Niabella yanshanensis: one gene and its partner. The protein of the gene in region 2 interacts with the protein of the main gene of each other region in a pairwise test. Links are inferred from orthologs where the notes say so. Each region holds a gene or a part of one and is shown on either strand. Other genes may lie near its edges. The genes, in order: ileS and U0035_RS03620.

Region 1 (4,287 bases), 1.5 Mb from region 2 along the record:
GATACCCTCGTTGTCCGTAATCCATTGGCCCACCCAGTCCGTTTCCTGCATTTTGGCAGTTTCAAACCATGCAGGCACCGATTTGAAAGATTTATAGCCTGCCTGTGTTTCCACCCGCCACCAGTACCGGGTATGCGGTTTCAGCGGGTTGCCATCAAAATAAACCATTTGCGCATCGCCAGCCTGAACCTGGCTGTCCCAAATATCTGCCTTACCCGCATGCAATAGTTTTTTATCAGAAGCCACAAAAATGCGATAGGCGGTTTGAGTAGCTGCTCTGGCGTTTGTCAGCTGCCAGCTCAGCCTCGGTTGAGAAACATCAATACCCAGGGGATCTTCCCTGTATTCACAACGGAGAGCAGTAACCCCATTTTGACTCCGGCCGGGAAACCCGGTAATGATCAATAAGATGAGCAGCGTGGACTTAAAAATAGTTTCGAAAAATTCAGATCGGTTCATAGCAGGAGGAAGTATTCGTTTACCTATGGCGGAAGATAATCCTTTTCGGCCTATTTTATTCCGCAGAAGATGTGTATATACTATAAAAGCCCTATATTCCTTACCTTTGCACTCATTTTTTAGCGTATTATGAGTGCAAAATATCAGGAATTTTCGGGTTTAAATCTACCCGCAATAGAAAAGGAAATATTATCGAACTGGACAGCAAATGAGGCGTTTGAGAAAAGTGTTTCTTTGAGAGAAGGCGCTGAGCCTTTTGTTTTTTATGAGGGTCCGCCCAGCGCCAACGGTATGCCGGGCATTCACCACGTCATTTCCCGTACATTAAAAGACCTGGTTTGCCGGTATAAAACCATGCAGGGCTTCCAGGTAAAACGCAAAGGCGGATGGGATACACATGGATTACCTGTAGAATTAGGAGTAGAAAAAGAATTAGGTATTACTAAAGAAGATATTGGCAAAAAAATTACGGTTGAAGAGTATAACCGGAAATGCCGTGAAGCGGTATTGCGCTTTAAAAGCCAGTGGGACGATCTTACCCGCAAAATGGGCTACTGGGTAGACCTTAACGATCCCTATATCACTTTCAAAAATGAGTATATTGAAACGCTGTGGTGGATATTGAAACAGTTGTTCAATAAAGGTTTGTTGTACAAAAGTGTAAGCATTCAGCCTTACTCTCCTGCTGCCGGTACCGGCTTGAGCTCGCATGAGCTGAACCAGCCCGGAACTTATAAGGATGTAAAAGATACCAGTGCAACTGTATTGTTTAAAGCCATCCCTAATGAAACACTGGCCGCGGCAAACGTAACCGGTGACATTTTCCTGATGGCCTGGACCACCACCCCATGGACCCTACCTTCTAACCTGGGGTTAACAGTAGGACCTAATATTGAGTACAGCCTGGTGCAATCCTTCAACCCCTATACCCACGAGCCGCAAAATGTAGTGATTGCTACGGCCCTGCTGCATAAGTATTTTAAGGCAGAAGGTAAAGACGCCGATTTGGCGGCATACCAGAAAGAGGATAAGATCATTCCCTGGAAAGTGAACACCACTTTTACCGGTAAACAACTGTACGGATTAAGATATGAGCAACTGATGCCCTTTGAAGCCAACAGCCTTGAAGCCGTGCAGGCTATCACGCCGGATGCTGATCCGTTTAAAGTAGTAACAGGCGATTTCGTAACCACGGAAGATGGAACCGGTATCGTACATACCGCACCTGCTTTTGGCGCCGATGACTATAAGGTTGGTCAAAAAAATAACCTGGGCATTGTTACCCTGGTAGATCGTGAAGGTAAATTTGTAAATGGTGTTGGTGAATATAGCGGCCGTTATGTTAAGGACTATAAGGACGAGGCCAACTACGTAGACGTAAACGTAGATATTTCAGTCGACCTTAAATTAAAAGGCCGGGCCTTTAAAGTAGAGAAATACGAACACAATTATCCGCATTGCTGGCGTACCGACAAGCCCGTTTTATATTACCCGCTGGATGCGTGGTTTATCAGAACTACCGCCCTGCGCGACAAAATGGTGGAGCTGAACAAAACCATACACTGGAAACCCAAATCAACCGGCGAAGGCCGCTTTGGTAACTGGCTGGAGAATATGGTGGACTGGAACCTGAGCCGTAGCCGTTTCTGGGGAACGCCACTGCCAGTATGGAGCACCGAAGATGGAGAAGAGATCAAATGCATCGGCTCAATAGAGGAATTAAATACAGAGATCAAGAAGGCCAGCGAGGTTTTAGGCGGAGAAGTCAACAAGCATTACCTGCATGATGGTATCCTGGACCTGCATAAGCCTTACGTGGATGAAGTAATACTGGTAAGCGATAGCGGTAAACCCATGCGCCGGGAGCCCGACCTGATCGACGTTTGGTTTGACAGTGGCGCCATGCCTTATGCCCAGTGGGGACTGGATTATGAAAAGTTGAAAGCGGGCGATCCAAAACCTTTCAATCAGCCGTTTAATAACAATTTCCCGGCTGACTTCATTTGCGAAGGGGTGGATCAAACCCGTGGATGGTTCTATACCCTTCATGCGATTGGTTCTTTGTTGTACGAAAATGTTGCTTTTAAAACAGTAGTGAGCAATGGTTTGGTGCTGGATAAAAACGGCAACAAGATGAGTAAACGCCTGGGTAACGTGGTAGATCCGTTCGACACTATTGAAAAATTTGGCGCCGATGCTACCCGCTGGTATCTTATCACTAACGCTTCACCCTGGGACAACCTTAAATTTGATATCGACGGTATTAAAGAGGTACAACGCAAATTCTTTGGCACTTTGTATAATACCTACCAGTTCTTTGCCTTATATGCGAATGTAGACGGCTTTACCTTTAAAGAGCGGTACATGCAAATGAATGAAAGGCCGGAAATTGACCGTTGGATCATTTCCTCATTAAATACCCTGGTTAAAAATGTAAATACGGCTATGGACGACTATGAACCAACCCAGGCCGGTCGTTTAATAGAAGATTTTGTAGATGAACATTTGAGCAACTGGTACGTGCGTTTGTGCCGCCGCCGGTTCTGGAAGCCTGCCCGCCGTAACGCAAATGCAGCGCAGGCAGGCGGGGGAGAGTATGAGGCAGATAAAGTATCGGCCTACCAAACCCTGTACGAATGCCTGGAAACCATATGTCGCCTGATGGCGCCCATCGCTCCTTTCTTCAGTGATGCCGTATTTCGCAACCTGAACAGCATTACCCAACGCCACAGTGCAGAGAGTGTGCATCATGCCTTTTTCCCTAAAGCAGATGAGGCCCTGATCGACCAGTCGCTGGAAGAAAGAATGCAGTTGGCGCAGGATGCTTCTTCATTGATCCTGTCTTTAAGGAAGAAGGTAAATATCAAGGTGCGCCAGCCTTTGCAGAAAGTGCTGATTCCTGTATTGAACCCTTTTATGAAGGATCAGCTGGAAAAGATCGAAGAACTGATCAAATCAGAAGTAAATGTGAAAGAAATAGCTTATCTTACCGAAACCGAAGGGTTTATCAAGAAAAAGATCAAACCTAACTTCGTTGCTTTGGGTAAAAAGCTGGGTCCTAAAATGAAAGCGGTCTCTGGTGCACTGGCTCAATTCGGCCAGGAAGATATCAGCCGTCTCGAACGGGAAGGTAGCTATGATTTGAATATTGATGGCGAAACCGTTACATTGAATGTGAACGAAGTAGACATTAGCAGTGAAGATATTCCGGGCTGGACAGTAGCTTCAAAAGGAGCGCTTACCGTGGCTTTGGATATCACTATTACCCCCCAATTACAGCAGGAAGGCGACGCACGTGAGTTTGTAAATCGCATTCAGAAGATCAGGAAGGATAGCGGTTTCGAACTTACCGATAAAATAAATGTTGTTATTGACACAAATGAAACATTAAAAGATTCTCTAACAGCCTATAAAGATTATATTTGCGCGGAAATTCTCGCAGAAAATTTATATTTTCAGGCTGTTACATCAGATAATGGTATAGAAATTGATGTTAACGAGAACATTTTAAAAACGATTGTTTCTAAAAAAGGGTAAAATAAATGGCTACAAAAAAAAGCACACCGGCTAAGAAAACAGCTCCGGCCAAAAAAACGGCTCCAACAAAAGTGGTAGCAAAAAAAGCAGCTGCCCCCAAAAAAACGGCTAGTCCGGCCAAGGCAGCAGCCCCTAAAAAGTCGGCTCCGGTAAAATCTGTAGCAAAAGCAGCACCTGTTAAAAAATTGTCTCCCGCTAAATCAGTAAAAGCAGATACAGCGAAGGCTCCCGCAAAGGCGGCTCCGGTGAAAACTGTTGTGAAAGCAGCGCCGAAAAAACCCGCCCGTACAG
Region 2 (3,131 bases):
GCGTATCTGGACTGATGTCCAGGTTTACTTTTTTAAGTAACTGTGTGGTATACTTACGCATGGCGCCCTTGTCCAGGATACCCAGCGCGCTGGTTATTTCACGACCCAGAAAAATGTTTTCAGCAATACTCAAATGTGGTACCAGGTTCAATTCCTGGTGAATGATGGCGATACCCGCATCCTCTGCATCTTTGGTTGAATTAAACTGCACTTTATTTCCGTGAAAGATGATATCCCCATTGTATTGTGTATGTACACCCGACAATATCTTCATCAGGGTAGATTTACCCGCACCGTTCTCCCCTACGATGGCATTTACTTTACCCGGGTACAATTCCAGGTTTACATTGTTTAAAGCCGTGACGCCGGCGAACTTTTTGGTTATGTTTTTCGCTATTAACATCAGGGAACAATTTTTATGCTTACAGGAATCAATTCAAGGTCATCAAAATGGATATGCTCTTTATTTAACTCGATAGCTGCTGTAAATTCTATCTGATCACCTGTCTTTAAAGCCGGCTTGAATGCCGGAACTACTTTTTGCCGGACTGTTTTATTTAATTCTTCAGAAATGCTGTTTAGGTCGCTGGTATTGGGAAATTCTTTTAATTCAACCAGAGCGGAAGCATCTCTCAAGGCGTTGCCATAAACGAACTCGGTAACCAGGCTGGCTTTAAGTGGTGTATTGCCATTTGTTGTTATTGCTACATCGTCTGCTCCTATTTTATCTACCCTGGCTGTACCCTTTACCAACGCGTACCGGTAATTACCAATCGCCAAAGCATTCGTATACTTCTCAAAAGCTCCGTCCGCATCTGATGCTATAGCTGTTTTTAAGGTATTGATATCAATTGCCGTCTGAAGGCGCGCAGGCAATTTTTCCCTCCACAATTTGGCCACGTAGCTTACTGCGTCAAATTTTTCACCGGCAGTGGCTTTTACGTCGCTGAGTTTTTTTATATAAATAGAATTATAACCCAATAGCCCAATGGCCACTAATATAATCCCGTATTTTAAAAACCTGTTCATTGGAATTGTTTTAAAAGTTCAGCGTTCGTTGGTTATTTCTTTCCGTAGGCCACATAGTCCTGCACATTCTTTTTGGTAACCATTTCCACCGCTACCGGTATTTTTTGAGGAAAGTCCCTTTTGCCTTTTATGTACTCGTCTGCAAATACGGCAGCTGTCTGTGCCATCACCAATGGAAACTGCATACCGGTAGCATATACTTTGTTATCATTAATAGCAGCAATCACATCATCGGCGCCGTCGAAACCAAATACTTTTACCTTATCTGCTTTTCCTGCTGAAAGCAATGCCTGGTAAGCGCCCATTGCCATGGCGTCATTACCGCAAAAAACACCGTCGATATTGGGATGCGCCTGGAGAATAGATTCCATTACTTCCATAGCTTTATTACGATCGAAGTCGGCACTTTGCTGTGCCACCATTTTCAGATCTTTATAATTATCTATCACACTATGAAAGCCTTTTGACCTTGCCCAGGTGTTGTTGTCCCCAACTAGCCCCAATAGTTCAACGTAATTGCCGGTTTTATTCAGCTGCTGTACAAAGTATTTACCAATGGCTACAGAACCAGAATAACTGTCTGAAAGTATTTGTGAAGTAGCTGCATCCAGCGAATTAATTTCCCTATCCATGCAAAAAACCGGTATGTCTGCAGCTTTAGCCTTTTTAACGTTGGCTACCGAACCGTCTGCATCTGTGGGATTAAAAAGAATGGCATCAAAACCCTCCACTATGATATTATCAAAATGATCGCTCTCCAGGGCGGAGTTATTTTGCGAATCGAATAATTTAGTTTCATAACCCAGTTCCTTTGCCTTGGCAGCCGCTTGCTCGCCCAGGAATACAAACCAGGGATTATTTAATGTAGAAATGACTATCGCCATTTTCTTTTGTTGCTTGCTTCCGGGTTCTTTGCTTTTACATTGTGTCAGCAGCAATCCCATCGTCAGTAACAAAAGTCCGTTGTAGAAAAGCTTTTTCATATTAGGCATCATTAAATCGTTTTAGGAAAATAGAAGTTCTGCTAAACTTATTTCGAGCGCAACAATTCCTTTGCCGTTGTAGCAATCCCATCCCTACTGATACCATAGTGCCCCAGGATCTCGCCCTGTGAACCGGTTACTGTGTATTCATCCGGTATACCCATTATTTTAAAGGGCTTGCTGATACCCTTTTGTAAAAGGTAACCGGCACAGGCTTCTCCGAGCCCGCCATATACGCTATGCTCTTCTACAGTAAGAACAGCTTTAGAAGCACGGGCTTTTTCAGCCAAAAGTTCAGTATCCAAAGGTTTGATCGTATGCATACTAACTACAGTAGCCGCAATACCCTCTTCTTTTAAAAGTCTTGCTGCTTCCAACGCGGGATATACCGTTTCTCCACAACCGATAATCAATACATCATCTCCCTCGGTTATGATGCGTCCTTTGCCAAAAGCAAAAGCCTCCTCGTTGACCTCTTTTAATGACGGCATCGGCTTTTTGCCAAAGCGCAGGTAAACAGGCTCTTGGGTTCGTGCAGCGAGTTCAATGGCTTGTTCCGTTTCCCAGTTATCCGCCGGCGCTACCACTGTTATATTATTGATAGCCCTGAGCGCTGCGTAATCATGCAGACTGTGATGCGTGCTACCTAAAGCGCCATAGCTTACACCGGCACTAATGCCTATCACATTAACAGGGTTGTTACTATAAGCTACATCGTTCTTGATCTGCTCCAACGCACGCGCTGTTAAAAAGCAAGCGGGAGATGTTGCAAATACCTTCTTCCCACAGGATGCCAATCCGGCTGCCACACCCACCAGGTTTTGTTCTGCAATACCCACTTCCACAATCTGGTCGGGATATTTTTTGCCAAAGGGAACTAACTTGCCCGAGCCACGGCTATCGCTGGTTACAGCTATGATATTCGGATCTGTCTCCGCCAGCCTTTGCAGTGTTTCTGAATACACGTCCAGGTTGGCTTTATAAGGTAAAGTGTTGATTTGTTCTGCCATTGTTCAATTATATAAATGAAAGTCAAAACCTAAATTGCTAATAATGCTTCATCCAGTTCCTTAATAGCCTGCTCATACTCGTCTGCAGAAGGAACACCGTGATGCCATT

Evidence for each region.
Region 1: the proteins of U0035_RS03620 (region 2) and ileS interact in binary tests that used the Escherichia coli proteins (3 or more experiments, as listed by UniProt). The link is inferred for Niabella yanshanensis from one-to-one orthologs.

The regions. Positions count from the first base shown.
Region 1 is NZ_CP139960.1:2,486,488-2,490,774, forward strand. The notes cover bases 235-4,196. They hold ileS (isoleucine--tRNA ligase), read left to right. Parts: upstream 235-588; coding sequence 589-3,996; downstream 3,997-4,196. Other genes in these bases: U0035_RS10105 (glycoside hydrolase family 78 protein), read right to left, coding at 235-459; U0035_RS10115 (TraR/DksA family transcriptional regulator), read left to right, coding at 4,002-4,196. In the rest of the region: more of U0035_RS10105, read right to left, coding at 1-234; more of U0035_RS10115, read left to right, coding at 4,197-4,287. UniProt on the Escherichia coli protein: Catalyzes the attachment of isoleucine to tRNA(Ile). As IleRS can inadvertently accommodate and process structurally similar amino acids such as valine, to avoid such errors it has two additional distinct tRNA(Ile)-dependent editing activities.
Region 2 is NZ_CP139960.1:959,676-962,806, forward strand. What follows is about bases 38-2,843. They hold U0035_RS03620 (D-ribose ABC transporter substrate-binding protein), read right to left. Parts: upstream 2,013-2,843; coding sequence 1,062-2,012; downstream 38-1,061. Other genes in these bases: U0035_RS03610 (sugar ABC transporter ATP-binding protein), read right to left, coding at 38-403; U0035_RS03615 (DUF2291 domain-containing protein), read right to left, coding at 403-1,029; U0035_RS03625 (transketolase family protein), read right to left, coding at 2,060-2,843. Also shown: more of U0035_RS03610, read right to left, coding at 1-37; more of U0035_RS03625, read right to left, coding at 2,844-3,022; U0035_RS03630 (transketolase), read right to left, coding at 3,052-3,131. UniProt on the Escherichia coli protein: Part of the ABC transporter complex RbsABC involved in ribose import. Binds ribose. Also serves as the primary chemoreceptor for chemotaxis.